One region of the Mesorhizobium sp. M0276 genome, then DNA from elsewhere that is predicted to be linked to it. Evidence: predicted binding sites of a transcription regulator. Region 1 holds the regulator's gene; each other region holds the start of a gene.
What was found. The regulator LexA, encoded in region 1, represses DNA repair genes until DNA is damaged. The targets are predictions, from matches to a motif close to TGTTCNNNNTGTGTTCNG.
Positions count from the first base shown of each region.

Region 2: the regulator LexA is predicted to act here: its motif matches at 4,861-4,878, upstream of NKJ01_RS21330 (ImuA family protein).
Region 3: the regulator LexA is predicted to act here: its motif matches at 6,065-6,082, upstream of recA (recombinase RecA).
Region 4: the regulator LexA is predicted to act here: its motif matches at 4,212-4,229, upstream of NKJ01_RS10065 (ATP-dependent helicase).

Region 1 is NZ_JAMYSC010000035.1:45,873-53,545, forward strand. Features, by position in the region: gene NKJ01_RS24695 (ComEC/Rec2 family competence protein) at 1-2,283, shown strand, start outside; gene lexA (transcriptional repressor LexA) at 2,277-3,029, opposite strand; gene kynU (kynureninase) at 3,472-4,719, opposite strand; gene kynA (tryptophan 2,3-dioxygenase) at 4,800-5,636, opposite strand; gene NKJ01_RS24715 (AMP-binding protein) at 5,633-7,258, opposite strand; gene NKJ01_RS24720 (hormone-sensitive lipase) at 7,577-7,673, shown strand, end outside.
Region 2 is NZ_JAMYSC010000027.1:67,096-74,768, reverse strand. Features, by position in the region: gene NKJ01_RS21340 (error-prone DNA polymerase) at 1-2,344, opposite strand, end outside; gene NKJ01_RS21335 (DUF6504 family protein) at 2,341-3,819, opposite strand; gene NKJ01_RS21330 (ImuA family protein) at 3,761-4,837, opposite strand; gene NKJ01_RS21325 (metallopeptidase family protein) at 5,019-5,441, shown strand; gene NKJ01_RS21320 (TetR/AcrR family transcriptional regulator) at 5,512-6,159, opposite strand; gene NKJ01_RS21315 (hypothetical protein) at 6,329-7,015, shown strand; gene NKJ01_RS21310 (DUF1737 domain-containing protein) at 7,002-7,208, opposite strand; gene NKJ01_RS21305 (HpcH/HpaI aldolase/citrate lyase family protein) at 7,256-7,673, opposite strand, start outside.
Region 3 is NZ_JAMYSC010000004.1:61,262-68,934, reverse strand. Features, by position in the region: gene NKJ01_RS04960 (NADP-dependent isocitrate dehydrogenase) at 1-817, shown strand, start outside; gene NKJ01_RS04955 (glutathione S-transferase family protein) at 843-1,469, shown strand; gene alaS (alanine--tRNA ligase) at 1,947-4,613, opposite strand; gene recA (recombinase RecA) at 4,908-6,005, opposite strand; gene NKJ01_RS04940 (carbohydrate kinase family protein) at 6,290-7,234, shown strand; gene NKJ01_RS04935 (pseudouridine-5'-phosphate glycosidase) at 7,311-7,673, shown strand, end outside.
Region 4 is NZ_JAMYSC010000010.1:34,728-42,400, reverse strand. Features, by position in the region: gene NKJ01_RS10080 (dienelactone hydrolase family protein) at 1-759, opposite strand, end outside; gene NKJ01_RS10075 (hypothetical protein) at 1,176-1,613, shown strand; gene NKJ01_RS10070 (glucose/quinate/shikimate family membrane-bound PQQ-dependent dehydrogenase) at 1,633-3,948, opposite strand; gene NKJ01_RS10065 (ATP-dependent helicase) at 4,269-6,965, shown strand; gene NKJ01_RS10060 (ABC transporter permease) at 7,130-7,673, opposite strand, start outside.

The sequences.
Region 1 (7,673 bases):
AGGATCGTGCGCTTGCGCCGGCAGATTGGCCTGATATCACCGCCGCGCCTGCGCAATAGCCTGGCCATGGCGGCGGGCCTGGAACTCGACCGAGGCGTGGCCTTCCTGCTGGTGCCGGTCTGCCTGGCAAGCGGGGCGATCGGCTATTTTTCGCTTGTGGCGGAGCCGGACTTCGCAAAGCCTGTCGCAGTTGTCATCTTGGCGGGGCTCTGTGCGCTGGTCTCGCGTTCCTGGCCGAAAACCCATCTGTCCTTCATGGCGGCGCTTTTGTGTACACTCGGCCTGCTCGCCGCGAAGGTCGAGACATGGCGAGCCGGAACGCAGATGCTGGGCTCGGAAATCTCGACGCAAGTGACCGGCCGGGTCGTCTCGCTCGAACGGATGGAGAGCGGTCGCATCCGGCTGACAATCGACGTGGCATCGACTGCAAGGCCGAAACTGCGCTATGCGCCGGAGCGGGTGCGGCTTTCGGCACGCAATATCCCGGCGGACATGACCGCCGGTTCCCTGATCACTGGGTATGCCAAGCTGTTGCCACCGACCGGGCCGGTGCGGCCGGACAGCTACGACTTCTCCTTCGACAGCTATTTCGCCGGCATCGGCGGCAGCGGTTTCTTTCTCGGCAATCCAAAACTTGTCGTCACCGATGACGATAACATGCCGTTGGCGGCCCGGCTTTCCTCGGGGATCGAAAAAGCCCGTGAGGCCATTGCCGATCACATCAGGGGCAGCGTCGGTGGCGCCGAAGGCGAGATCGCCGCGGCGCTGATCGTCGGCGTTCGCGCCGGCATTCCCGATGACGTGAACGAGGCGATGCGGCGTACCGGCATCTATCACATCATCTCCATTTCCGGACTGCACATGGCGCTGGTCGCTGGCACCATCATGGGTTTGCTGCGTGGCGCCTTCGCCCTGTTTCCGGATTTTTCCGCGCGTCGCCCGGTCAAGAAGTATGCTGCGGCTGCCGCACTGTTCTCGATCGCCGCCTATCTTATCATCTCAGGCGTCGTCGTTGCCGCCGAGCGCAGTTTCATCATGCTGGCGGTGATGCTGATTGCCGTTCTTTTTGATCGGGCAGCACTGACGATGCGCAATCTGGCGATCTCGGCGATCGCGGTCATCATGGTGTCGCCGCATGAAGTGGTCGGCCCGAGTTTTCAAATGTCGTTTGCCGCGACGGCCGCGCTGGTCGGTGCCTATGCCGGCTGGGCGGATCATCGTGCGGGGAAGGCGAGGCCACCGCCGCCAAAGCGATCCTTGCCCGGCTTCCTGACGCGAAAATTCCTGCTGGCGGCAGGCGGCCTTGCCATGACCTCCATCATCGCCGGCAGCGCCACGGCGCTGTTTGCCATCTGGCATTTTCAGCGTGTGTCGCCGCTCAGCCTGTTCGCCAACCTGGCCATCATGCCTATCGTAACAGTCGTGATGTTCCTGGCTGTCGCCAGCGCGCTGCTGATGCCATTCGGGTTGGACTGGCCGGCCCTCTATCTGATGGGCAAAGGCCTGACGGTGATGATCGCGATGTCCGGATGGATTTCCGAGCGTTCGCCAGTCGACGCAATCGGTTTGATTTCGCAGCAATCCGTCGTGCTGGTGACGATTGCCTTGGTCATCGCGACGATGGCGACCACATGGTTGCGGCTCGCAGCGCTTCCCTTCGCGCTTGCCGGCCTGTTGACCGTCTCGGATACGCGCGTACCTGACGTGCTGGTCTCGGAGGATGCGAGGCTGGTGGCGCTGCCGATTGGCGGCGGCGAACTCGCGGTCAGCCGGGCCAGGCCGAACGAATTCACCGTCGACAACTGGAAGCGTGCGCTGACATCCGAAAGCATTATCGCGCCGGAGGTGTTCGACGAAGGCGACGGGCAATTCGACGTCGAGGATGCGGCTGAAATGCCGCCGGGAGCGCCATTCTATTGCACATCAGGCGTTTGTCTCGCCAGGCATCCGTCCGGAGCTATCATTGCCTATGTCGAGGACCGAAAGGACACCTGGAAAGCCTGCGGCTTCGCCGACCTGATCGTCATCAACGACGCGACGGCCTATGACGCTTGTCACAACCCGCTGGTTCTCGTCATCACCAAACGGCAACTGGCTCGCAATGGCAGTGCTGCCGTCTTCTTCGATCGCCAGTCGGCGACCACGCCGGCAACGGTCAGCTTTGCGGTGGGTAGGCCCTACCGGCCTTGGCACGTGCAACGCAAGTTTTCGCGTGAGGCGAGGGGCCTGCCGCCCTTCAAGAGACCGGACAAGCCCGTCGTTAAACCGCAGCTGCCTCAGTAACGGCGGATCAGGCCGACAAGCTTGCCCTGCACCTTGACCCGGTCTGGTCCGAAAATCCGTGTCTCATAGGCCGGATTGGCGGCTTCGAGAGCAATCGAGGCACCCTTGCGGCGGAACCGCTTCAGCGTCGCTTCCTCTTCATCCACCAGCGCCACGATGATCTCGCCAGGGCTCGCCGTATCGGCGTTGCGGATGATGACGGTGTCGCCGTCGAAGATGCCGGCCTCGATCATCGAGTCGCCCTTGACCTCCAGCGCATAGTGCTCGCCTCCCATGATCATGTCCGGCGGCACCGAGATCGAATGGGTCTGGTGCTGGATGGCATCGATCGGCACACCGGCGGCGATGCGCCCCATCACAGGGATCGACACGGCGGAGACCACGTCGTCGTCATTGCCGGCTGAAGGCATCCGTGAAGACGCCGGCTTGATCTGCCGGCCAAGGCCGCCCTGGCCGAGACTGGCCTGACCAAGACTGCCCTGGATGACGCTAGGCGAGAACTTTTTCGCCGCGTTGAGGCCGGGCGCGATCGAATCCGGCAGCCGCAGCACTTCCAACGCGCGCGCCCGGTTGGGCAGCCGGCGAATGAAGCCGCGCTCTTCCAGTGCCGTGATCAAACGATGAATCCCGGATTTGGAGGCAAGGTCGAGCGCCTCCTTCATCTCGTCGAAGGATGGCGGAATGCCGCTTTCCTTCAGGCGTTCATGAATGAACATCAGCAGTTCGTGTTGCTTGCGTGTCAGCATGGCGGCCCCCAGGGTACCTAAAACCAGAATCAGAAAACAAACCCAGAACAAACACTATATGTTCCAGTTGTGTTCTGCAACCGTTTAAAGTTTAATGAATCTGTTAAGGCCGCTGAAATTATTTGGCGCGCGCCAGCGCGCTTGGGTGATCACGGCATGCCGTCACAAGGCGCTTTCCGGCATTGAAATTGTTATGGTTAATGGGCTGCCGCCCATCGTTGGCCCAAGCTTTGGCATGAGCTGCCCATGGATCCGCGACGGGGCATTTCCAGCCTTCCATGCGTTCGTCTGCCGTGAACGAAACGAAGCCAAAATGCCAACCTTGGTTAATTTGTTGATGCCAGTGTTGGCCAGCAGCGGCAACCGGATTTGTGCACTGGAAATTCGTCCCTCCATCATCCGACCAAGAGGCAACGATGCGACAACAGTTGGGACGACTGCGTCAGGTCACGGCCTCCTTGACGGCGAAACGCTGGTCCTTCCATGCATCCGTTCGCAGAATGTCTTCCAGCACCTCGACCGCCAGCCACACGTCCTTGTAGCCGACATAGAGCGGCGTAAATCCGAAACGGATGGTTGACGGCGCGCGGAAGTCACCGATCACTCCGCGCTCGATCAGCGCCCGCATGATTTGATAGCCATGATCGTGAACGAACGACACCTGGCTGCCGCGCCTGGTCGCGTCGCGGGTGCTCTCCAGCGTGAGGCCATAGGCGCCGCACTTCGCTTCGACGAGCTGGATGAACAGTTCGGTCAGCGCGACGCTTTTCTTTCGCAATGCCGCCACGTCGACGTCGTTCCAGATTGCGAGCGCACCTTTGAGCGCCCGCATCGACAGGACCGGCTGCGTGCCGCACAGAAAGCGGCGGATACCGGTGCCGGCAACATAGCCTCGTTCGAAGGCAAAGGGCCGTGCATGCCCCCACCAGCCGCTGAGCGGCTGGCTGATCGCGCCGTGGTGGCGTTGCGCGGCATAGATGAAGGCCGGCGCGCCTGGACCGCCGTTGAGGTACTTGTAGGTGCAGCCGACAGCGAAATCGGCTTTTGCATGATCGAGCTCGACTGGCAGAGCGCCAGCGGTGTGGCATAGATCCCAGACGATCAGCACTCCGGCCGCATGAGCTATGCGCGTCAGCGCCGCCATGTCGCGCAGTTCACCCGATTTGTAATTGACGTGGTTGACCAGCACCACCGCGACGCTTTCGTCGATCAGCTCTTCGATGGTTGGCGCGTCGACGCCCGCGAGGCGCAGAAGGACCCCATCCCGGGTCGAGGCAACGCCTTCGGCGATGTAGAGGTCGGTGGGAAAACTGTCAGCCTCGGCGACGATGGCCGATCGGCCGGGCCGCATCTCCATCGCGGCATGTAGCACCTTGTAGATGTTGATCGACGTCGTGTCGCAGACAACAGTCTGTCCGGCTGCGGCCCCGATCAAGCGTCCGAGCTGGTCGCCGAGTTCGATCGGCATCTCGAACCATCCGGCTGTATTCCAGGCCCGAATGAGATCCTTGGCCCATTCCTCGGTGGCCGCCTGCTGCAGCTCGCCGAAAACGGCATGCGACGCTGCCCCAAGCGAATTGCCGTCGAGATAGATCACCCCCTCCGGCAGAATGAAACGATCGCGCATGGCGCGGAGCGGATCCGTGGCATCCATCGCTTCGATTGCAGCGAGATCAGGAATTCCACTCATGGTCAGTCAGTCCTCGGTTGTTCGCGAAGGTTTTCCGCTGCAAGCGCGCCCTCGATGTGCCTGTTCTCATTTCGATTGTGTCAAAGCCGGGTACGGACTGCCCACAGCTCCGGAAACAGCACGACCTCGAGCATCTTCTTGAGATACGAAGCACCCGACGTGCCGCCGGTGCCGCGTTTCAGGCCGATGATGCGCTCGACCGTGGTGACGTGGTTGAAGCGCCAGCGGCGGAAATAGTCCTCGAAGTCGACCAGCTTCTCGGCCAGTTCGTAGAACATCCAGTAGCGCTGCGGGTCGCGGTAGATGGTCTGCCAGGCGACCAGAACCTCTTCATTCTCGGTTCGCGTCTCACGCCAATCCGTGCGCCTGGCATCGGTGCCGATGTCGAATCCGTTGCGCGCCAGAAGCAGCAGCGCTTCGTCGTAGAGCGACGGCTCCGCCAGGATCGCCTCCAGCTTGCCGCTGAGGTCCGGCCGGTGCTTGTGAGGGCCCAGCATGGCGAGGTTGCGGTTGCCGGCCATGAACTCTATGGCGCGATACTGCCAGGACTGGAAACCCGAGGACTGGCCGAGTGCATCGCGGAACTCGGTATATTCGCTGGGCGTCATCGTGCGCAGCACATCCCAGGCGTTGTTGAGCTGTTCGAAAATGCGGGCGACGCGCGACAGCATCTTGAAGCTTGGCTCGAGGCGATCGGCGCGGATCGAGCGGATCGCAGCGCCAATCTCGTGCAGGGCGAGCTTCATCCACAGTTCGGAGGTCTGGTGCTGGATGATGAACAGCATCTCGTCATGCGCCGAAGACAGCGGCGTCTGGGCCTCCAGCACTTTCTCCAGGTGCAGATAGTCGCTGTAGGACATGCTCTCCTTGAACGACATCTGTGCGCCTTCGGACGCCGGATCGTAGGGTTCGCTCAATTGATCTTCTCCGTGCGCAGCCGAAAACGCTGGATCTTGCCGGTCTGGGTCTTGGGCAGCGCGGCGATAAATTTCACCGATCGCGGATATTTATAGGGCGCGATCGTTGCCTTGACGTGGTCCTGCAGGCGCTTGGTCGTCAATGCGTCCGGCGCTACGCCCTGCACCAGCACGACGTGCGCTTCGACGATCTGGCCGCGTTCGGCATCTTCCGTGCCGATCACCGCGCATTCGGCAACATCCGGGTGCGACAGGAGTGCCGCCTCGACCTCGGGTCCGGCAATGTTGTAGCCGGCGCTGACGATCATGTCGTCGGAGCGCGCGGCGAAATGGAAGAAGCCGTCTTCGTCCTGCGTGAAGGTGTCGCCGGTGAGGTTCCAGCCGTCGCGGACGTAGTCCTTCTGCCTGTTATCGGCCATGTAGCGGCAGCCGGTCGGTCCGCGCACCGCCAGCCTGCCGGTCGCGCCGCGCGGCAGCTCGCGCATCTCCTCGTCGACGATGCGCGCCTCGTAGCCGCCCACCGGCTTGCCGGTCGACGCCGGCTTCATGTCGTCAAAGCGGTTGGAGATGAAGATGTGCAGCATCTCGGTGGCGCCGATGCCGTCGAGGATAGGCTTGCCGGTCTTTTGCGTCCACTCTTCGAAAACCGGAGCGGGCAAGGTTTCGCCAGCCGAAACGGCGACACGCAGCGATGACAGATCGGCCCCTTCATCCATGGCCTTCAGCATGGCGCGGTAGGCGGTCGGCGCGGTGAAGGAGACGGTCGCCTTATAGGTCTCGATGATGTGTATCATGTTGGGCGGCGTCGCCTGTTCCAACAGTGTCGCTGCCGCACCGAAGCGGAGCGGGAAGATGGCGAGCCCGCCAAGGCCGAAGGTGAAGGCCAGCGGCGGCGAGCCGACAAAGATATCGTCCGGTGTCACCCGAAGGATTTCGCGTGCGTACGCATCGGCGATGATCAGGAGGTCGCGGTGGAAATGCATCGTCGCCTTCGGCACGCCAGTCGTGCCCGAGGTGAAGCCGAGCAGCGCGACATCGTCGCGGCCGGTGTCGACGGCGGTGAACGTCACCGGCTTATCGAGAGCGGCACGGTCGAGTTCAGCATCATGGTTGGCGGTGCCGTCGAAGCCGATGACCTGTTTGAGGAACGCGCTGTCCTTGGCGCAGGCTGTCATCTCGTCCATCAGCCTGGTGTCACACAACGCGATGGTGATTTCCGCCTTGTCGACGATCTTGGCAAGCTCACCGGCGCGCAGCATCGGCATGGTGTTGACGACCACGGCGCCGACCTTGGTGGCGGCCAGCCAGCAGGCGACCATGGCGGGGTTGTTGGCGGAGCGGACCAGCACCCGGTTGCCCGGCTTGACGCCGTAGTTCTCGACCAGCGCGTGGGCTAGCCTGTTCGTCCAGTCGGACAGTTCCTTGTAGGTGCGGCGGCGGCCATTGCCGATCAGCGCGGTGTGGTCACCGAGGCCCCTCTCGACCAGCCTGTCCGTCAGTTCGACGCCGGCATTGAGACGTTCGGGATAATCAAAGCCGTCGAGCAGGAAATCCGGCCACTGCTCCGGAGGCGGCAGGTGATCGCGCGTGAACGTGTCGATATGCGCTGAAGGCCCAAGCATGTCGCCGCTATCCCGTCTGCTGCCTGGCCAGTGCGCGATGTGCCTGACCTGTGTGGTGGATTTGAAGTTCCTGTCTTTCGCGGGAGGTTTTCGTACCGCCAATCGTGCCAGCTCGACTATGCCACCGGGAAAGGACGAGCATCTACGGGGTCAGGGCAGCACAGCAGACCTCCCATTTCGTCGGCTGATCGTCTTGTCAGGATCGCACCAGTCGAAATTTGTTTCAAGCCTAAAATGTTTTGGCCTTGAAGCATTGACGCATGGCGTGCCGGTGGCCATTGCTAGCTCACAAGCGATGCCGTTTTGGGGGAGGCGCAGATGTTCGAACGTCACATTGTCGATTGGGATGATGCCTATGCCAACGGCGCGAACATCGCCGGCAGTGACCGCTGGCCGGCTGCGTGGGCGGAGCCAG
Region 2 (7,673 bases), on a different contig from region 1:
CGTCACGCACCAGCTGGGCCGGCTGGTAAAATCCCATCGGCTGCGAATTCAGGATCGCGGCGCAGAACACGTCGGGATAGAAGGTCTTGAACCAGCAGGAGGCATAGACCAGCAGCGCGAAGGAGGCGGCGTGGCTTTCGGGAAAGCCGTATTCGCCAAAGCCCTCGATCTGCTTGAAGCAGCGCTCGGCGAAGTCCTTGGTGTATCCCTTGCCAACCATGCCGTCGATCATGCGCCGGCGATAATTGCCGATCGTGCCGGTGCGTTTGAAGGTGGCCATGGCGCGGCGCAGTTCATCGGCCTCGCCCGGCCGGAAACCGCCGGCGACGATGGCGATTTTCATCGCCTGTTCCTGGAACAGCGGTACGCCCAGCGTCTTGCCGAGAATCTCCTTCAATTCCGCCTTCTGGTACTCGGCCTTCTCCTTGCCCTGCCGGCGGCGCAGATAGGGATGGACCATGTCGCCCTGGATCGGCCCGGGCCGCACGATCGCCACCTCGATGACGAGATCATAGAATTCGCGCGGTCTGAGGCGCGGCAGCATCGACATCTGGGCGCGGGATTCAATCTGGAAGACGCCAAGTGTGTCGGCGCGGCAGATCATGTCGTAGACATTCCTGTCCTCGGGCGGCAGCGTGGCCAGCACATAGGGCCGGCCATATCTATCCCGTGCATTGGGATAGTGCTCCTCCAGCAAGGTGAAGGCGCGCTTCAGGCAGGTCAGCATGCCGAGCGCCAGCACGTCCACTTTCAGGATCTTCACCGCGTCGAGATCGTCCTTGTCCCATTCGACCATCTTGCGCTCGTCCATCGCCGTCTTGACGATGGGCACGATCTCGTCGAGCCGGTCCCTGGTGATGACGAAGCCGCCGACATGCTGCGACAGGTGGCGGGGAAACCCCATGATCTCGTTGGCGCGTTCCAACACATGCCGCGACACTGGATCGGCGCGATCGAGGCCGCCGGCGCGGGCTTCCTTTTCGCCGAGTTCCGAGGTCGACCAGCCCCAGATCGAGCCGGACAGCGACGCCCTGACATCCTCCGACAGGCCCATCGCCTTGGACACTTCGCGCAGTGCCGAACGGCCGCGGTAGCTGATGACGGCGGCGGCCAATGCCGTGCGCTTGGTGCTGTACTTCGTATAGATGTACTGCATCACCTCTTCGCGTCGCTCATGCTCGAAATCGACGTCGATATCCGGCGGCTCGTTCCTCTCCTCGGAGATGAAGCGCTCGAAAAGCGTGTCGATCCTGTCCGGCCCGACTTCTGTGATGCCGATGCAGAAGCAGACGATCGAATTGGCGGCCGAGCCGCGTCCCTGGCAGAGAATGTCCTGGCTGCGGGCAAACTTGACGATGTCGTAGACGGTCAGGAAATAGCGGGCGTAGTTGAGGCGCTCGATCAGAGCGAGCTCTTCCGCGATGCGCTTGGTCACCGAAGCGGGCACACCTGCGGGATAACGCTCGGCAGCCCCCTCCCGCGCCAGCCGTTCCAGCTCGGCCTGCGGCCCGAGACCCGATTCCGTCGGTTCGTCGGGGTAGTTGTACTGGAGATCGCTCAGCGAAAAAGTCAGCTCCTGCGCAAAGCGCAAGGTTTCGGCCAGTGCCTGCGGATGCCTGCGGAACAGGCGCGCCATCTCCATTGGCGGCTTCAGGTGGCGTTCGGCATTGGCGGCCAGTTGCAGCCCGACCTCGGAGACGGGTGTGTTGAGGCGGATCGCGGTCAGCACATCCTGCAGCGGGCGCCGTTCCGCCGTGTGGTAGAGGACGTCGTTGGTCGCCATCAGCGGGATGCCGGCGCTCTCGGCAAACGCCGCTGCCTGCTCGATCCGGAAACGGTCATTGCCGGCATAATCGGGTGAAACGCCAAGCCGCAGGTTCCGGCCGAAACGATGCTTGAGATCACGAAGCAAGGCGAGACGGTCTTGCGCCCCCGCCGTCAGATCGGGCAGGACCGCCAGCGACATCAGATCACCCCATTCGAGCAGGTCGCAGCGCTGGAGAAGGGTGGCGCCCTTTTCGTTTTCGTCGCGCAGATTGGCTTGGGTGAGCATGCGGCAGAGATGACCCCAGCCCTTGCGGTCCCTGGGATAGGCGAGAATATCCGGCGTGCCGTCGCCAAAAACCAGCCGGCAGCCGGGGTGGTAGGAAAGCTTTTCCACCTTGGCCTGCTGCCAGGCGCGCACCACGCCGGCCACCGTGTTGCGGTCGGCAAGCCCGATCGCGGAAAAGCCCAGGAGCTTGGCGGCGACCACCAGTTCCTCCGGCTTGGAAGCGCCGCGCAGGAAGGAGAAATTCGACTGGATGCCGAACTCGGCATAGGGAATGACGGTCAGCGCGTTCATGCGAAGACACCATGCAGGAACCAGCGCGGCGGGACCTGCGAGGCGCCGCCGTAAAGGCCTTGCCGGTAGAGCCAGTAGCGGCGGCCGTCGGCATCCTCGATGCGGAAATAGTCGCGTGTCGATGCCGCTTCGTCGCCTGGCGTCTCGCGCCACCACTCCGCCGCGATGCGTTCCGGCCCCTCGGCCCGCGTCACCCGGTAGAGCGCGCGCCGCCAGCGGAAGTTCAGCGGCGGTCCCTCCGGCATTTCGGTGGCCGGAACATCGATGGGTTCGGGCGAGCGGAACAGCCGGATCGGCCGTTCCGGCGGGAAGATGGTTTTCGGCGCCTGCAGCCTGTCCGGCCTCTTCGGCGGCGTGGTCCGGCGCGGCGCTTCGGTGAAGGGGACCGTGGCGACGGCGCGCTCCGGCAGATGGCTTTCGACGGCAACCGGCTGCAGGACCGCGCCATCGCCGAGCCGGGCGCGAATGCGGTCGGCAAACAGCGCGATATCGGCGCCGTCGTCGATCACCTCGCCGGCAAGGTCGGCCTGCTGCATGTCGAAAGCGGCTGATGTCAGCACCGAAAGCCGCACCAGATCGAAGCCATAGCCGGCATCGATATCCTGTTCGAGCGCCGCCAGCCGCTCGTGGAACAATTTCTGGATCAGCCGGGGCTCGCGCATCGGCCGCGAGGTGCCGATGGCGATGCGGCTGACGGCGCCGTCGACGCGAAAGAGCAGCAGCGCCAGCGCCCTGGCGCCCTCGCCGCGGCGCTCGAGGTCGGCCTTCAAGGTCGTCGCCAGCATGCCCACCAGACGTTCGATCTCCTCGGTCAGGGTGACGGGCTCGGCGAGATGGCGTTCGACCGAAAGCGGCGCGACGGGAAGGCGCGGCGATACCGCCTCGTCGAGACGGCCAAGCGCCTGGTCGAGGCGCAGGAGCAGCAAGGCGCCGAAGCGGCGGGCGAGCGGCGCGCGCGGTGCCGCCATGACGGCGCCCGCGGTGCGCAGGCCGACGCTTTCCAGGCTGGCGCGGGTCGCCGGCTCGATGCGCAGCGCGGCCAGCGGCAGGGGTGCGAGCAGCGCTTCCTCCTCGCCGCCATCGACGATGCGGTCACCGGCAAACCGTGCCGCCGCCCAGGCCGCCCCCGGTGTCGCGGCAAGCCCGGCGCGAACGTCAAACCCCTGATGGAAGAAGCGCGACAGGATGTCGTCCAGCATGGCGCGTTCGCCGCCGAACAGATGGGTGCAGCCGGTGACGTCGAGAAACAGGCCGTCCGCCCCGTCCAGCGCCACCAGCGGGGTGTAGCGGTCGCACCAGTCGGCAAGGCCTTCGAGCAGGCGGCGGTCGGCCTCCGGATCGGCCTCGACGATGTCGATCGACGGATGCATGGCGCGCGCATCGGCAATGCCCATGTCGCGCTTCAGATGCAGCGCCTCAGCCCGCTCGTCGAGGGCCGAGATGCGTTGCGCGTTGCGGTCGCGATGGCTGATCACGAGCGGTGGACGAGATGGCGGCAGGTGATCCGACGGCCGGGAACGCCAGGACCGTCCCAGACGCTGCCGCAGGATCCGTTCCACTGCCAGATAGGGAAACCAGAGGGACAGGATTCTTTGCCCGGCCTCTCTCTTCGCCCCTTCTATCGTCGCCCGCTCTTTCGTCGCCCGCTCTTTCGTCGAATGCGCGTTCATCGGGGTTCCACTCCAGTGTGAATTGTCCAGGCAGGGCCGTGCGGCTCTTGCCGATGGTGAGGGTGAAGGCCGGGTGGCCGATCGAGCCGGCGAGCGGCCCGGCAATGGTGTCTCGCGGCGTTGCCGGCGCCGCCGCGACGATGAGGCGGACGGGGGCCGCCGTCGGTTCGGGCTCTGCCGCCTGCCGCAGCAGGAACACCGGCCGGCCGGCACCTTGCGCCCGCGCATGCAGCCGGCGCGTCGCGGTCAGGTCCAGCCGCTGCGGATTGCCGCGAATTTCGAGGATGACGGCGGCGAGCGCCGTCATCCGGGCCGCCTCCTCGGCGACCCACAGCGCATCGACGAGTTTTGGCGCCTCGGAAAACAGCAATTGTTCCGGCTCGATGCCGAACGAGGCGTGAAGCCCCCTGGCATAGGGAAAGCCCGCCTCGCGGAAAATTTCCGATGTGCCGATCCACAGCACCGGCAGCCCTTGCGCCTGCTTGAGGATCAGGCTGGTGAGCGACAGGGCGAAGCCGGCGACGGCCCCGGCATCGCGGGTTTGCGTGCCATGGATTTCGCTCAGGGCTGCCTTCGGCAGGCCGCCACTCAGGGCAGCATCGAGACGCTCGACACCGGTGGGCAGGTACGCATCGGGCAAAGCCGCGGCAATGCCGCGCCGGACGATTGTGAGGTCGGTATTGGATGCGACATCCGTGTTGACGTCAGCATCAAGGGTCGCTGCGGCCGGCGCCTGCAGGCGCTCGGGCAGCGTTCCCTCGATTTTCGCGATCTGGCGGCGCAGGGCAAAAACAGTTTCCCGCGCCACGGCGGTCATCGCCATGACGGTCAGCTTCCACTCACAATTGTTCCTGTTATGTTCCTATAGATTCCAGAGGGTGCCGGAAGAGTCAAGCGGAGACATGGGGAATTTATTCCTCTCCACCTGATGGTGCAGGCGCATCAGCCCGTTCATTTGCCGATTCCGGTGCGAAAGCCTATATGCCCGGATCAAAGGACAAAGCATGGCCCGCATCTACAAGACCCGAACCTGGCACGACGAACTCTCGCCCTCCATGGACGAAATGGAGTTCCTCGCGCTGGAGGCCTATGCCCATCTGCCGGAGGATTTTCGCAAGCTGACCGGCGAGATCGTCATCCAGATCGCCGAATTCCCGACCGACGAGATCATGGACGATCTGTCGCTGGAGACGCCCTTCGACCTGCTCGGCCTGTTCGAAGGACGCGGCATCGCCGAGCGCTGGAATCCGCAGACCGGCGAAGGCCCGAACCGCATCACGCTCTACCGCCGCGCCATCCTCGACTACTGGTCTGAGAACGAAGAGACGCTGGGCGACATCGTCACCCACGTGCTGATCCACGAGATCGGCCACCATTTTGGGCTGTCCGATGACGACATGGAGAAGATCGAAGAGGCGGCGGAGTAACTGGTTCCTACGCCGCGTGAAATGTCCACTCCTCTCAAGTCGATCCAGAACTCAGCGGCGGCAAAGGCTTCTAAGATTTCGCTTGAGAGAGGTTGGTCATCCGGCTGATGAAAAGATGCAGCGCCTTCCGCAGGGCGAGCGATGGCGGCTCGGACGGATGCCACTGCGAAAAATGACCATCAACCACCATTCGTGCCAAGCCATAGACAAATGCACGAGCGGCAAGAACCAGATGATCGAAGTCTGCGTTCGCAGCCAACTTACCCTGCTGTTGCGCTTGGGTCAGCAGGTCGATCATCTTCCGGCGAATGGCCTCATTCTGTCCGCGAAGACTGTCCGACCCGTCGAAATCAATCAGCGTCCGGGAACTGATGACCTGGAAATGCGTGGGATTGGCGATCGCCCATTCCAGATAGCCTTGTCCGATTGCTTCGAAGGCCACGATGGGATCTGCGCTGTCGACTTCTGAAAGTGTATCGGCCACGGCCTCTGCCAGCCTGCTCATGGCCTGTTCGGCTACCGCGGTCAGCAGCGCTGTTTTCGATTGAAAATGCCGGAAGGGCGCGCCGGGGGAAACGCCGGCCCGCTTTGCGGCTTCGCGCACGCTCACATGGTCAGGGCCGCCTTCCTCGACAAGTTGAATTGCAGCATCGATCAGCGCGTCCCGCAAATTGCCATGGTGGTAGCTGGTGCGGCGAGGCGTCTTGGCTTTTGCCATCCCTTTTCCTTCGTTCCGTAGAGCTGCTTCACGCGTCTGTAGCACGATCCGCGATTAATGTAATCAGCGTTTACAACGCAGGCAAGAGCATGTAATCAGTGATTACAACTGGGATCGGAACAGGCCTGCGGTCTTCGCGGCTGCCGTTTTCCCATATGAGGAGACGAACATGTTCGCCAGAACCGCCGAACCGCGCCGTCTGCAATCGCTCATTTCGCTTCAGAGGCCAGCCGAAGAACCCCAGCACGAGGAGAATTCCGCGAGTGTCCAGTCGAGCGCGGCTGCGCACAGCGCCAAGCTTTATCGGCTTGCCTCCGTCGCCGGGGCGGGAAGCGCGCTTATTCTTCTGGTCAACGCGGCCAAACGCAGCGCGCTCATCGCGACCACCGATCTGACGCAACTTCTCGCGCCAGTCGCCGAGATATTGGCGCTTGGTCTTGTCGTAGGCCTGTTTCTTGCGTTTGGCCGGCGCGCGGGCCTGTTCGGTACCATCGCGTTCGTTATCAACTTCGTTGCATTGGCAAGTTTGGTAGGTGTGGAAGTGGTGATCAATCTCGTATTTTCGAAACTTCCTCTGGCGACCATCATCGAGCTGCGCGCCGGTCCTCTCGGACTGGCTCTGGTCGTCAGTTCAGTTCTTTTTCTGCTCGGGACGCTCGCGTTTGTAACCTCTCTTGTCGTTGCAAGAGGCGTGCCGCGCATTCCACTCGCCCTCTATATCATTGGCGCGGTGCCTGTCGCGCTCCGGGCGTTCGTGCCGGAGTTGGCGCTTGACCTGGGCTTGATGACGCTTGCGGCAGCGATCGCCTGGCTGGCCGGGTGGCTGTGGATGCGAGCGCCGACTACCAGTCGCTGAGCTTGGTGTCCGGCCCGTATTCCTGTCCGTCGATATCCTTGACCACGGCCTGGCCGCAGCACATCGCTTTGGCTTTCTTGTCGTAGGCATAGGTCGGCGAGCCGAACAGGTGCCAGCCCTTGTTCAGGGCGGCCGTGACCTTGTGGCAGAAGCTGGCATCGTCCGGGCCAGTCAGAAAGCGGTAGAGCTTCATTTTCAGTCCTGTCGTGAGTACCACAGCCCGCAAGCATAGTGCCGATATCATGCGCCGGTGGCGGCCGCCTTTGCCAGCAGTTTTTCGGCCTGCGCCAGGTGCAGCCGCTCGACCATCTTGCCGTTCAGCGCAATCACGCTTTTGCCGGCATTCTCGGCAAGGGCGAAGGTATCTTTGATCAAGCGCGCCTCCGCCACCGCTTCCTTAGACGGCGCGAAGGCGCGGTTCGCGGCTTCTATCTGGGCCGGATGGATGATGCTCTTGCCGTCGAATCCCATGGCCGCCGACTCCGTGCATTCACGGGCAAAAGCGTCGAGATCGCGAAAATCGTTGGAAACGCCGTCGATCATGTCGATGCCGCCGGCCCGCGCGGCCAGCACCATCTGCATCAGCCATGGCACGAGGTAGCGCCGGTCCGGCGTCGCCAGCACGCCGGTGTCCTTGACCAGATCGTTCGTTCCGGCA
Region 3 (7,673 bases), on a different contig from region 1:
TCATGCCTTCGGCGACCAGTACCGCGCCACCGATTTCCGTTTTCCCGGCAAGGGCAAGCTGACGATCAAGTTCGTCGGCGAGGATGGCAAGGTGATCGAGCACGATGTCTACGACGCGCCCGGCGCCGGCGTCGCCATGGCCATGTACAATCTCGACGAGTCGATCCGCGAATTCGCCCGCGCCTCGCTCAACTACGGCCTGCTGCGCAACTATCCGGTCTATCTGTCGACCAAGAACACCATCCTCAAGGCCTATGATGGCCGCTTCAAGGACATTTTCCAGGAAGTCTACGAGGCTGAATTCGAGGCCGAGTTCAAGTCGAAGAAGCTATGGTACGAGCACCGGCTGATCGACGACATGGTGGCTTCCAGCCTGAAATGGTCGGGCGGCTATGTCTGGGCCTGCAAGAACTATGACGGCGACGTCCAGTCCGACACGGTGGCGCAGGGTTTCGGCTCGCTCGGCCTGATGACCTCGGTGCTGATGACGCCGGACGGCAACACGGTGGAAGCCGAAGCCGCGCACGGCACCGTCACACGCCATTATCGCCAGTACCAGAAGGGCGAAGAAACCTCGACCAATTCGATCGCCTCGATCTTCGCCTGGACGCGCGGCCTCGCCCATCGCGCCAAGCTCGACGACAATGCCGAGCTGAAGCGCTTTGCCGAGACGCTGGAACGGGTCTGCATCCAGACCGTCGAATCCGGCTTCATGACCAAGGACCTGTCGCTGCTGATCGGCCCCGACCAGCCCTGGCTTTCGACCACCGGCTTCCTCGACAAGATCGACGAGAACCTGCAGAAGGCGATGGCCTGACCTCTCGAGGTTCGGGAGGGCCAGCATGGGCAAGCCCATCGTCTACGGGGCGGATTACAGCGTCTATGTGCGCATTGTCCGCCTCGTGCTCACGGAAAAAGGCATCGACTACGAGCTTGTGCCGGTCGATGTCTTTGCCGCCGAGGGTATTCCCGCCTGGTATTTCAGGCACCACCCGTTCGGCCGCATCCCGGCTTTCGAGCATGATGGGTTTCGGCTGTTCGAGACGAACGCGATTGCCAAATATATCGACGAGGCGTTTGACGGGCCGAGCCTTCAGCCGGCGGGACTCCGCGTCCGCGCAACGATGAACCAGATCCTCGGCATGCTCGACGCTTATGCGTACAGATCCATGGTCTGGGATGTCGCCGTCGAGCGGCTTGAGAAGGAAGCCCCTGACGAAGCACTGATCGCCAACGGGCTTTCGCAGGCAAGCAAGGCGCTTCAGACGCTTTCCTCGCTGATATTGCCAGGGCCGTGGCTGCTGGGCGACCAGCTGACCCTGGCCGATCTCCATGCGGCGCCGATCATCGGCTATTTCGTCAAGGTCGCCGAAGGGCAAAGCCTGCTCGCTGAATTTCCCGAGATTCAGGCTTGGTGGGAGCGGATTTCAGTTCGTCCAAGCTTTGTCAGAACCGAAAAGACCGAGTGATCTGCGGTTTCGCCGTGCCAATGTGACGCTGGTGCCGCCCCTCATTGCCCTGCCGGGCATTTCTCCCCGTAAACGGAGAAAGTGGCTGGCCGCGATCTCTGCGGCTACCCTTCAACACTGGCAATTAGCGAAATCGTCCGCGAAAGCGCCCTTCTCTCCTTCACGGCAGGGCTATCGCATATGGATTCTTGCGAAGAAGAACCCCACCCTAACCCTCCCCACAAGGGGGAGGGAACGCTGCCGCGTGCCTTTAATTCTTCTTGGCGCCGAAAAGAAGGCGATTCTCCTGGGTCAGCGCCAATGGAAGTCTCCCTCCCCCTTGTGGGGAGGGGTTAGGGGTGGGGGTCCGTGCCGGGCAGACATCTCAGGAATTCCATATGCGATAGCCCTGCCGTTCACGGGGAGAAGATGGCGGCAGCCAGATGAGGGGCAGCACTACCCAGCAAAGATAGGGCTCCCCGCCGTGACGGCCGTTAGTCAGGCGGCTTCGAGTGCAGCCTTTACCGCGGCGATCGCATCATTGGCCCTGGATGCATCCGGACCACCGGCCTGGGCCATGTCTGGCCGCCCGCCGCCGCCCTGCCCGCCCAATGCGGCGGAGGCCACGCGCACCAGATCGACGGCGCTGAAACGGCCGACGAGATCGTCGGTGACAGCGACCACAACGCTCGCCTTGTTGTCCTCACCGGCGCCTACGAAGACGACGACGCCCGAACCGAGCGAGGTCTTGCCGGCATCGGCCAGCGGCTTCAAATCCTTCGGCGAAACACCGGAGACCGCCTTGCCGAGGAAGCCGACACCCGCCACCGTCTCGTTCTCGGCTGGCGCACCAGCCCCTGCACCGCCGCCCAGCGCCAACTTCTTGCGCGCTTCGGTCAGTTCCTTTTCGAGCTTCTTGCGCTCGTCGAGCAGCGCCTCGACACGTGCCGGCACATCGGCCGGCGAAATCTTCAGCGTCGCCGCGACCGATTTCAGACGTCGGTCCTGCTCATCGAGATGTTTTCGCGCCGCCTCGCCCGTCAACGCCTCGATGCGGCGCACGCCGGCGGCGACCGCGCTGTCCGACACGACACGCACCAGACCGATATCGCCGGTCGCCCTGACATGCGTGCCGCCGCAGAGCTCGACCGAATAGGGCCGGTTGGCCTTGGCGCCATGCACGCCGGTGCCCATCGAAACAACGCGCACTTCGTCACCATACTTCTCGCCAAACAGCGCCATGGCGCCTTCGGCGATGGCATCGTCGACCGACATCAGGCGCGTGTTCACCGGGCCGTTCTGCACCACGATCTCGTTGGCCATGCGCTCGACCTCTTCGAGATCCTCCGGTGAAATCGGCTTGTTGTGCGAGATGTCGAAGCGAAGACGTTCCGGCGCCACCAGCGAGCCCTTCTGCGCGACATGGCTGCCCAGCACCTCGCGCAGCGCCTCATGGATCAGATGCGTCGCGGAATGGTTCGCACGCAGCCTGGAGCGCCTGTTGTGGTCGACCTTAAGCTCGACCGCCGCGCCGGCCTTGACCGTGCCGCTGGCCACCTTGCCGATATGGACGAACAGCCCATCGGCCTTCTTCTGCGTATCGGAGACCTCGATCGAGAACCCTTCGCCTGAAATGATACCGGTGTCGCCCATCTGGCCGCCGGACTCTGCATAGAACGGCGTCTGGTTGACGACGATCGCCACCGCATCGCCCTTGCCGGCGCTGTCGACGGTCTTGCCGTCCCGGACAAGCGCCTGGATGATGCCTTCGGCAGCTTCAGTCTCATATCCAAGGAACTCGGTGGCGCCCGCCTTTTCGCGTACTGAAAACCAGATGGTCTCGGTGGCCGCATCGCCGGAGCCAGCCCAATGCTTGCGCGCCTCGGCCTTCTGCTGCTCCATCGCATGGGTGAAGCCGGCAAGATCGACCGAGATGCTGCGCTGGCGCAGCGCGTCCTGCGTCAGGTCGAGCGGGAAGCCGTAGGTGTCGTAGAGCTTGAAGGCCGTCTCGCCGTCCAGCATGTCGCCGGCATGTAGCGTTTCCGTCGCCTCCGAAAGCAAGCCGAGGCCGCGCACCAGCGTCTTGCGAAACCTGGTCTCCTCGAGCTTCAGCGTCTCGGTGATCAACTGTTCGCCGCGCACAAGTTCCGGATAGGCCTGGCCCATCTCGCGCACCAGCGCCGGCACCAGGCGCCACATCAACGGATCGCGGGCACCGAGCAGCTGCGCATGACGCATGGCGCGGCGCATGATGCGGCGCAGGACATAGCCGCGGCCTTCGTTCGACGGCAGCACGCCATCGGCCACCAGGAAAGCGGACGAGCGCAGGTGATCGGCAATGACGCGGAAGGACGCGACCGTCTCCTTGTCGGGACCCTGTCCAAGCGCTGACGACGCCGCCTCGATCAGATGACGGAACAGATCGGTCTCGAAGACGCTTTCCACCCCTTGCAGGACAGACGCCATGCGCTCCAGGCCCATGCCGGTGTCGATCGACGGACGCGGCAGATCGATGCGCTCCTCCTTCGTCACCTGTTCATACTGCATGAACACCAGGTTCCAGAATTCGAGGAAACGGTCGCCGTCCTCTTCCGGGCTGCCGGGAGGTCCGCCCCAGATGTGTTCACCGCGGTCGATGAATATCTCCGAGCACGGCCCGCAAGGTCCGGTGTCGCCCATCGCCCAGAAATTGTCCGAGGTCGCGATGCGGATGATGCGGTCGTCCGAAAAACCGGCGATCTTCTTCCAGAAGCCGGCTGCCTCGTCATCCGTGTGGTAGACGGTGACCAGCAGCTTGTCCTTGTCCAGGCCGAATTCCTTGGTGATCAGGTTCCAGGCTAGCTCGATGGCGCGCTCCTTGAAGTAGTCGCCAAAGGAGAAATTGCCGAGCATCTCGAAGAAGGTCAGATGGCGCGCGGTGTAGCCGACATTGTCGAGGTCGTTATGCTTGCCGCCGGCGCGAACGCTCTTCTGGGCGGTCGAGGCGCGCGAATAGGGCCGCTTCTCCAACCCGGTGAAGACGTTCTTGAACTGCACCATGCCGGCGTTGGTGAACATCAGCGTCGGATCGTTGCGCGGCACCAGTGGGCTCGACGCGACGATCTCGTGACCTTCCTTGCGGAAGTAGTCGAGAAATGTCGACCGGATTTCGTTCACGCCACTCATGAATGCTGCCTTTTCGAGAGAGCCGCCGGCAAACCGGCGGAAAATGGGCTCTGCGTTTCCAGAGATAGAGTTGGCCTTTTAGCCGCCGCGCTTCACCCTGTCCAGAAACACGGAATTGGTCCAATCGACGGCCTTTGCCGGCTGTCCGAGCCAGGCCCCGTTTCCTGCCAAGACGTAAAAAAACCGCCGGCGCTAGGCCGGCGGTTCAAAACGCAATTAACACGGAACTCGATTACATAAGCCTGAGATAATAGAGCGAGATTATGGCCGAACTCCGGCCATCGCGCTCGGCTCTCACATCGCGCCGGATTCCTCCTCGAAACCGTCGTCGCCACCTTCGGAGCCGCCATTCTCAAGGAATTTCTCGGCGATCAGCCCGGCATTCTGCCTGAGCGCGAGTTCGATCTCGCGCGCGGTGTCGGGGTTGTCGCGCAGGAACAGCTTGGCGTTCTCGCGGCCTTGGCCGAGACGCTGCGAATTGTAGGAGAACCAGGCGCCCGACTTCTCGACCACGCCGGCCTTGACGCCGAGATCGACCAGTTCGCCGGTCTTGGACACGCCTTCACCATACATGATGTCGAACTCGACCACCTTGAAGGGCGGCGCCAGCTTGTTCTTGACCACCTTGACGCGGGTCTGGTTGCCGACGACCTCGTCGCGGTCCTTGACCGAGCCGATGCGGCGGATGTCGAGACGCACCGAAGCGTAGAATTTCAGCGCGTTGCCGCCTGTGGTGGTTTCGGGCGAACCGAACATGACGCCAATCTTCATGCGGATCTGGTTGATGAAGATGACCATGGTGTTGGAACGCGAGATCGAGGCGGTCAACTTGCGCAGCGCCTGGCTCATCAGGCGGGCCTGCAGGCCGGGCAGCGAATCACCCATCTCGCCTTCGATTTCGGCGCGTGGCGTCAGCGCAGCGACCGAATCGACCACCAGCACGTCGATGGCGCCAGAGCGCACCAGCGTGTCGCAGATTTCCAGCGCCTGCTCACCGGTATCGGGCTGCGAGATCAGGAGGTTTTCCAGATCGACGCCAAGTTTGCGGGCATAGACCGGATCGAGCGCGTGTTCGGCATCGACGAAGGCGCAGATGCCTCCCTTCTTCTGGGCTTCGGCCACCGTGTGCAGGGCCAGCGTCGTCTTGCCCGAGCTTTCCGGCCCGTAGATCTCGACGATGCGGCCGCGCGGCAGGCCACCGACGCCAAGTGCGATGTCGAGGCCAAGCGAGCCGGTCGGCACCGTTTCGATCTCGACGACCTGCTCGTTCGCGCCTAGCCGCATGATCGAGCCCTTGCCGAAAGCCCGCTCGATTTGCGACAGCGCCGCATCCAGAGCCTTTGATTTGTCCACCGCTTTGTCCTCTACCAGCCGCAAAGAATTCTGAGCCATGATACATCACCCCTTGGTCGTCAATGAAGGCCGGACAATCCGTAATCCCTGCCCCAATTTGTACCTTTTTTGTTCTCGTTTGGCAAGAGGGGTCAAATATCTGAAAAACAATAAATATCCAGATCTGTTCTTTTTTTGTCTCACGATTTGGCTTCACGATGTCTAACGCAATGGCCAGGCGGCTCGATTGTTTCGATCCGCCGAATCGCTACCTTCGCGTTGCGAAACTCGGTCACGCAGCCTAGCGCTTGTGCGACTGGAATAACAAAGGTCATATCGCCTGCATGCTGAAATCCGCGAGAATACTGGCCGTAGGTGGCGCCCATATCGACCGGCGCGGCCAAGTGTCGGGCCCGTACGTGCCGGCCGCCTCCAATCCGGGCACGATGCGCGAGGATGTCGGCGGCGGCGTTTTCAACGCGCTGCGCAGCGCGGTTCGCCGTGGCGTCTCCGCGTCGCTGCTGTCGGTGCGCGGCGGCGATGCCGCTGCCGATACCGTTTCACGGGCCATCGCCGCGGCAGGCATTGCCGACCTGTCCGCGGTGTTCCTCGATCGCACCACGCCCAGTTATACGGCGCTCATCGACAGCGAGGGCGAATTGATCGTCGGCTTTGCCGACATGGCGCTCTATGACCTGGCCTTTCCCAAGCAGATCAGGCGCTCCAGGGTCCGCGAGGTAGTCGCGGCGGCCGATGCCATTTTCTGCGATGCCAACCTGCCGACGGCGGCACTGGAGCGGCTGGTTTCTCTTGCCGCCGGCAAACCCGTCTTCGCCATTGCCATTTCGCCGGCCAAGATCGTGCGTTTGAAGCCGGTGCTTGGCGATCTGGAAGTCGTCTTCATGAACCGGCGCGAAGCGATCGCACTGGCAGACCTGGACGCGGCGGCTTCCCCGCAAGACATCGTCGATGGGCTGAGACGCGCAGGGCTCAAGAGCGGCGTGGTGACGGCGGGCGGCAGTGCCATGTTGGGCTTCGATGAAGCCGGCGCCTTCTCGATCCGGCCGCCGCCGCCAAGAAAGGTGGCTGACGTCACCGGCGCCGGCGATGCGCTGGCCGGCGCAACGGTCGCTGCCTTGCTGCACGGCCTGCCGCTACGGGTGGCCCTGCGCGAGGGCATTGCCGCGGCGACGCTTGCCATTGAAAGCGCCGACGCCGTGCCGGATTTCACCGCGGCGACCTTCGCGGAGGCCTTGGCTCTTGTGCCGGACGCGCAGGAAGTGGCATGAGACCGGCAAATTCACAGTGCCGGAATCTTTTCGCACGCCCCATGTGGATGCGCTTCATTCCGGGTTGGAGATCCAGATGACCCCAGAAACCGCCCGCCCCTTCATCGATATCCACGCGCCGGTGGCGCAAGCCCTGGCCGCCAGCCGGCCGGTGGTGGCGCTGGAAAGCACCATCATCACCCATGGCATGCCCTACCCCGACAATGGCGCCATGGCGGCCGATGTCGAAAAGATCATCATCGATGGCGGCGCCGTGCCGGCGACGATCGCCGTGGTCGGCGGCCGCATCAAGATCGGGCTGTCGGACGGCGAGCGTGAGTCCCTTGCCATGACAGGCGACGCCATGAAGCTGTCGCGCGCCGACCTCGGTTTTGCCGTGGCGCAAGGGCGCACCGGCGGCACCACTGTCGCCGCCACCATGATCGCGGCGCATATGGTC
Region 4 (7,673 bases), on a different contig from region 1:
TTCGACATGCGCGGCGTCGAGCGCCTTCTTGAAGGCATCGATGCCGGCATTGATGCGCTCGTCCAGTCCGCCATAGTGCAGCAGCAAGGCCGCCTTGATCTTCGACACATCGGCGGCGTTCGGATGCAAGCCGTAATAGGCGACGGCGGCATTGAGATCTGGTGCGTTGACGGCGAGCATGTTGACCGTGCCGCCACCCCAGCAGAAGCCGACGGCACCGACCTTGCCGTTGCCGTCCTTGTCGCTCTTGAGGAAAGCGACGGTCGCCACACCATCGGCAATGGTCTGCGCCGAATCTAGCTTGGTGAACATGTCGCGCGCCTTGTCCTCATCGGCCGGAGTGCCGCCGAGCGGCGACAGAAAATCCGGCGCCAGCGCCACGAACCCTTCCAGCGCCACGCGTCGCGCCACGTCGCGGATATGCGGGTTGAGTCCCCTGTTCTCATGCGCGACGATGACCGTGCCGAGCTTGCCCGCCTGATCCGCCGGCTTGACCAGATAGCCCTTCATCTCGCCGCTGCTGCCGGGATAGCTGATGTCCTCACCCTTCACCCGCGGATCGTTGTCGGCAACGATTGCCGCCTGGGCGGAATTCGCCGCCAGAAGCGGCGCGATCGCCGCAGCCGCCGCGCCTGATCCGGCAAGCCGGGTCAGTTGCTCCATGAAGCGGCGGCGGTCGAGTGTCAGATGCGTGTACTCGTCATAGGCATCGATCATCGCCTGGGTGATGGCGGGTGTCGGGGCAGCTGATTTCGTCATGGTGCACTCCTCGGCTTCGAGCTTCGATACCTGAGCTACATAGGGACCGAGCCGGCATGATCCAGTCGAGCGCATACTCGCGGTCGCGCAGGTGAGGCCGGCAAGGCTGGCGCCGCGGGCGTCCATGTCATCACTTCTTGGCCATCGGCGATAATCCTGCTGGCGCTGCCACAATAGTGAAAGAAGCTGTCCGCTATCGATGGCACCTTGACCGGCATGCCTTCACGCGTCCCGACCCGAAAGGAGCGAGCAATGACCATGCCTCACCCGATCCTCGCCAGCACGATCGTCCTTGCCGCCGCTACGGCTCCGGCACTACTCTCGGCGGCTGTGGATGCGGGCAGACGATCTTTGGTCTGCGTCCGCCGTGACCGGAACCGCTCTACAAACGCGAAACCCAAGGTTGAGGTGAGACCATGAACGTCCAGGATATCGTCAACACCGTCTCGCAGAAAGCGGGCCTCGACCAGGCGACGACGGAGAAAGTCGTCGGCACCATCTTCTCGGTGCTCGAACATGAGGCGGAAGGCACCAGCGCCTCGGCGTTTTTCGCCAAGATCCCCGGCGCCGACGACCTCGCCCACCAGTATGATGTCATGGCCCCCGCTCCGGCTGGCGGTAGTGGCGGGTTCCTGTCGTCGTTGCAAGGCGCGCTTGGCGGGGTTCTCGGCGAAAAGGCCGGCGCGCTGGTCAACGGCCTCGCGGCGCTCAAGGCGTCCGGGCTCGATTTGGCTCAGATCCAGAAGGCCGGCGAAACGCTGGTCCAGCAAGCCGAAGCCGCCGCCGGCCCTGACCTCACCAACCGCATACTCGGATCGGTACCCAGCCTGAAAAGCCATCTGGGGCTCGGCTAGCTCATGGGTTGCGCCACCCTCACTTCGGCAGCGCGTAGGCCATCACATAGTCCCCCGGCTTGGTGCCGACCGAGCCGTGGCCGCCGGAGACTATGACCACGAACTGGCGGCCGTCGGCCACCGTATAAGTCATCGGCGTCGATTGCCCGCCGGCAGGCAGCCGTGCCTGCCACAGCTGCTTGCCCGATGTCAGGTCATAGGCGCGCAGATAGTCGTCGACCGCGGCGCCCAGGAAAGCGACGCCGCCGGCGGTGATCATCGGCCCGCCGATGCCAGGCACGCCGACCTTCAGCGGCAGCGGCAGCGGCGTCATGTCGTAGACGGTGCCGTTGCGGTGCTTGTAGGCGATGGTGCCGGTCCTGAGATCGACGCCGGCGACATAGCCCCAGGGCGGCGCCTGGCAAGGGATGCCGAGCGGCGACAGGAACGGCCCCATCACCACCGCATAGGGCGCGCCCTCGTTGCGGTTCAATCCCTGCTCGCTGCCGCGACCCTCGTCCGGCGGCGGCACCTGGTCGCGCGGAATGAGCTGCGACTTGAAGGCCAGGTAGGTCGGCATGCCGAACATCACCTGCCGGACCGGGTCGACAGCGACGCCACCCCAGTTGAAGGTGCCGAAATTGCCGGGATAGATCAGCGAGCCCTGGACGGAAGGCGGTGTGTAGCGGCCTTCATAGCGCAGGGCCTGGAATTCGATCCGGCAGGCCAGCTGGTCGAACATGGTGAGGCCCCACATGTCGGCGCCGGTAAGCGGCTTCGGATTGAAGGTAAGATCCGACACCGGCTGCGTCGGCGACGTATGGTCGCCCTCGATGGCGCCGCCGGGTGCCGGCACTTCCTTGACCGCGATCACCGGCTCGCCTGTGCGCCGGTCGAGCACGTAGAGGTCGCCCTGCTTGGTCGGCCCGACCAGCGCCGGCACCACCGTGCCGTCTGCCTTTGTGATGTCGATCAGGCTCGGCTGCGCCGGCACGTCCATGTCCCAGAGATCGTGGTGGACGGTCTGCCGCACCCAGCGCAACTGCCCGGTGTTGAGGTCGAGCGCGGTGATCGACGACGAGAACTTCTCGACATTGTCACTGCGCCCGGCGCCGAGCTGGTCCGGCGTCTGGTTGCCAAGCGGCACATAGAGCAGGCCGAGCTTCTCGTCAGCGCTCGGCGTCGACCACATGTTGGGCGAGTTGGCGGTGTAGGTCTGGCCGGCCGCCAGTGGCGTCGTCTGGTCCGGATTGCCGGAATCCCAGTTCCACAGCAGCTTGCCGGTGGCAGCGTCGTAGGCACGGATGACGCCCGACGGCTCCTGCGTCGAATAATTGTCGTTGACCGCGCCGCCGACGATGATCTTGCCGCCTGATATCAGCGGCGCCGAGGTCGAGTAATAATAGCCCGACTTCGGATAGGGCATGTTGGTCAAAAGGTTCAGCGTGCCGCCCTCTGCGAAGGCGGGGCAGATCTGCCCGTTGGCGGCATCGAGCGCGATCAGCCGGGCGTCCGAGGTCGGCAGGTAGACGCGGGCAGCACACGGCTGGCCGGCGGCGATGGCCGCATCGGCATAATAGGACACGCCGCGGCAGGTTTGGTGCTGGCGGTCCTTGTCGAGCTTGACCTTGGGATCGTAGCGCCATTTCTCCTTGCCGCTCGCGGCATCGATGGCGATGGCGAAATTGTGTGGCGTGCAGATGTAGAGCGTGTCGCCGATCTTCAGCGGCGTCACCTGATAGGTGGTCTCGCCGACGTCGTCCGGTCCCTTGACGTCGCCGGTGCGGTAGGTCCACGCGGGCTGCAGCTTGGCGACATTGTCCGGCGTGATCTGGTCGAGCGGCGAATAACGCTGGCCGAACTGCGTGCGTCCGTAATAGTGCCACTCGCCGGCCGGCACATCATTGCCGAGGTTGGCGTTCGCGATCACCTTGTCGGTGCCGAGTTCGCCGGCAATGTCTTTCGGATCTGCCGTCATCGAGTAGCCGGCGACGGCAAGCGATGCCAGCACGGCAAGAATGAGCGGCGCGCGTGCATCGGGACCGGCAAGGCCCCGTCTCGCCCGCGGCGTCAGCAGCCAAAGCGCCACCAGCACGATGATGCCGCCGCGGGGGCCCAGTTCCCACCAATCGAACCCGGTCTCCCAGACGGCCCAGGCAAGCGTGCAGAGCACGATCGCCGCGTAAAGCCACAGCGCGGTGGACCTGCGCCGGTAAAGCAGCCAGGCTGTGATCAGGAAGGCGAGGCCGACTATGATGTAATACCAGCTGCCGCCCATCGACGCCAACCAGATGCCGCCGCCGCCGAGCGCCAGGCCGATGAGCAGGAGAATGAGGGAGGTGGTGGTGACAGCCAAGATGATACTCCTTCGACTGTTGCGCGCTCTCACACGCGGCCCTGGGCAACCGGCGTTACCTTCCTGCCCTGGGCACACTTTCTCCTGCCCCGCGCGCCTGTCAAGCGCGCAGCACACGCCGAGGTAGAAATCCATCTTGCCTGCATCAGGGTTTTCCAGCAGTCTCGGCGCCGTGATAAGCGACAAGGTGCGCTCGTTCGGACATCCATCTTTCGTCGCTCTCGGTTACCGCGAGGCCTGAACGGCGATATCAGGCACTTTACCGGAACAAAACGTAGACACTTCTGGTCTTTCGCTCCCGAATCACTACATTCGGGGCAATGTCCGGCTTTTCCGAAGACATGCCTTTTTTCGACGAACCCAATGCGCGGCCTTCGGCCCCGTCGGGCATTGCCGCGCGCGCCATGGCCGCCCGCAGCGGCCACAACAATGCGCCCGACTACCTGAAGGGGCTCAACCCGGAACAGCGGCTGGCTGTGGAAACCACCGAAGGTCCGGTTCTCGTCCTGGCCGGGGCCGGCACCGGCAAGACCCGCGTCTTGACCACCCGCATCGCTCACATCCTTGCCACCGGCAAGGCCTTCCCCTCGCAGATCCTGGCGGTGACCTTCACCAACAAGGCCGCGCGCGAGATGAAGATCCGCATCGGCGTCCTGATCGGCGAAGGCAATGTCGAGGGCATGCCCTGGCTCGGCACCTTCCACTCGATTGGCGTCAAGCTGCTGCGCCGCCATGCGGAACTCGCCGGATTGAGATCCGACTTCACCATCCTCGACACTGACGATGTCGTGCGGCTGATCAAGCAATTGATCCAGGCCGAGGGCCTCGATGACAAGCGCTGGCCGGCCAAGCAGTTCGCCCAGATGATCGACGGCTGGAAGAACAAGGGGCAAGGCCCGGCCGACATCGCCGAGGGCGACGCCCGCGCCTTCGCCAACGGCAAGGGCCGCGAACTCTACAAGGCCTATCAGGCGCGGCTGCAGACGCTGAACGCCTGCGATTTCGGCGACCTTCTGTGCCACCCGATCCGCATCTTCCGCGCCAATCCGGATGTGCTGAAGGAATATCACAAGCGCTTCAAATACATCCTCGTCGACGAGTATCAGGACACCAACACTGCCCAGTACATGTGGCTGCGGCTTTTGGCGCAGCGGCCGCAGTCCTCCCCCCTCGAGGGGGAGGTGCCCGCGAAGCGGGCGGAGGGGGTCGCCGCAGAAGGCACCTCCAGAACGTCGAGCACTGCCGCGAGGACCCCACCCGACCGGGCTTCGCCCGGCCACCCTCCCCTCAAGGGGGAGGGATATCAGCGCAGCGCCACCGTAAACATCTGCTGCGTCGGCGACGACGACCAATCCATCTATGGCTGGCGCGGGGCCGAGGTCGACAACATCCTGCGCTTCGACAAGGATTTTCCCGGCGCCACCATCATCCGGCTGGAGCGAAACTACCGCTCGACCGCGCACATCCTTGGTGCCGCCTCCCATCTTATCGCCCACAATGAGGGCCGCTTCGGCAAGACGCTGTTCACCGACCGCGACGAGCCGGAGGACGGCAAGGTGCATGTCCACGCCGCCTGGGATTCCGAGGAGGAAGCCCGCGCCGTCGGCGAGACCATCGAGGCCTACCAGCGCCAAAAGCACAATCTCAACGACATGGCGATCCTGGTCCGCGCCTCCTTCCAGATGCGCGAGTTTGAGGACCGCTTCGTCACGCTCGGCCTCAACTACCGTGTCATTGGCGGCCCGCGCTTCTACGAGCGCATGGAAATCCGCGATGCGCTGGCCTTCTTCCGCGTGGTGGCGCAGGGTGCCGACGACCTCGCCTTCGAACGCATCGTCAACGTGCCGAAGCGCGGCCTGGGCGAAGCCACTATCCGGCAGATCCACGACACCGCCCGGGCGCTCCGCATCCCGATGCTGGAAGCCGCGGCAAAACTCGCCGAAAGCGACGAGTTGAAGCCGAAGCCGCGCGCGGCATTGCGCGAAGTGGCCGCCAATTTCGAGCGCTGGCAGAAGGCGCTGGAAACCACGCCGCACACCGAACTCGCCGAGACCATTCTCGAAGAGAGCGGCTACACTGACATGTGGAAGAACGACCGCTCGGTCGAAGCGCCCGGCCGGCTGGAGAACCTGAAGGAGCTGATCCGCTCGATGGAGGAGTACGAATCGCTGCGCTCCTTCCTCGAGCATGTCGCGCTGGTCATGGACGCCGAGCAGAATGCCGAGCTTGACGCCGTCAACATCATGACGCTGCATTCGGCCAAGGGCCTCGAATTCGAGACCGTCTTCCTGCCCGGCTGGGAGGAAGGCCTGTTCCCGCACCAGCGCGCGCTCGATGAAGGCGGCCGCTCCGGGCTGGAGGAAGAGCGGCGGCTCGCCTATGTCGGCCTGACGCGCGCCAAGAAGAACCTGCATCTGTGGTTCGTTTCCAACCGCCGCATCCACGGCCTGTGGCAATCGACGATCCCATCGCGCTTTCTCGAAGAATTGCCGAACGCCCATGTCGAGGTCGCCGAAAGCGGCAACTCCTATGGCGGCTATGGCAATTCCTATGGCGGCGGTTCTTTTGCCTCCGGCCGCGGCGGCCAAGGCGCGGGAAGACAAAACCCCTATGGCGCCTCGCGCTTCGACAATGTCGGCGCCGACACCGAAAAATCCGGCGCCTTCTCCAACACCTATGCGACGCCGGGCTGGCAGCGCGCGCAGGCCAACCGCACCGAGGCGACCGATCGCAACTGGGGCTCGCGCTCCGGCCATCAGGTCGAACGCATCGGCTATGGCGAAACGGACTCCGGCTACGGCGCTGGCCGCACCTCGGTCAAGGGCCGCACCATCGACGGCGAGCTGGTAGCCAAGTCCGTCGCCGACAAGCCGTCCGCCTTCAGTGTCGGCGACCGCGTCTTCCACCAGAAATTCGGCAACGGCAACATTTCCGCTATCGAAGGCAACAAGCTGACCATCGACTTCGACAAGGCCGGCCAGAAACGCGTGCTGGACGGGTTCGTCGCGGCGGTGTGAGCGTCCGCTTGCCCCATCGTCCTACCATTCTCTGGCGGAAGCCCCCATCTTCGTCATCCACGGGCGGAGCAGGAGCGAAGCGACGTCGCGGAGACCCGAGGATGACGAAATGATGCGCGTCTGCGCCAATCGTCAGGCTTGCTGTCCGCCAACGAAACAGCCCCTCACCTATACCGCGCCTGGTTCCACTTATGGCCGAGCAGTGACAGGATGATGATCAGGCCGTTGAAGAACTGGACATAAAAGCCGCTCAGGCCCGCCGCGACGACGCCGGTCTGGATGAAGGACACGGTGACCGCGCCGATCGCGCCGCCGACCACGGTGCCGATGCCGCCCCAGGTCGGCGTGCCGCCGACGAACACCGATGCCAGCACCGGCAGCAGATAGCCGTCGCCGGCTGTCGGCCACCAGGTGAAGTTGATCATCACTGAAAAGGTCCCCGCGATCGCCGCTCCGATGCCGACGAAGACGAACACTTTCACCCGCACGCGCTTGACGTCGATGCCCATCTGCTGGGCGCTGTCGGGGTTGTCGCCGACTACTCTCACCTGCGCGCCGAAGCGATGGCGGTTGTAGAGCATCGCCGACAGCACGACAAAGGCGATGGCCCAGAATATCTGCACCGGAATGCCCATGAGCTCGCCGGAGAAGATCGTGTAGGCCCAGCTGTCGGCAAGGCTGGTCAGCGCCATCGACTTGCCCTCGTTG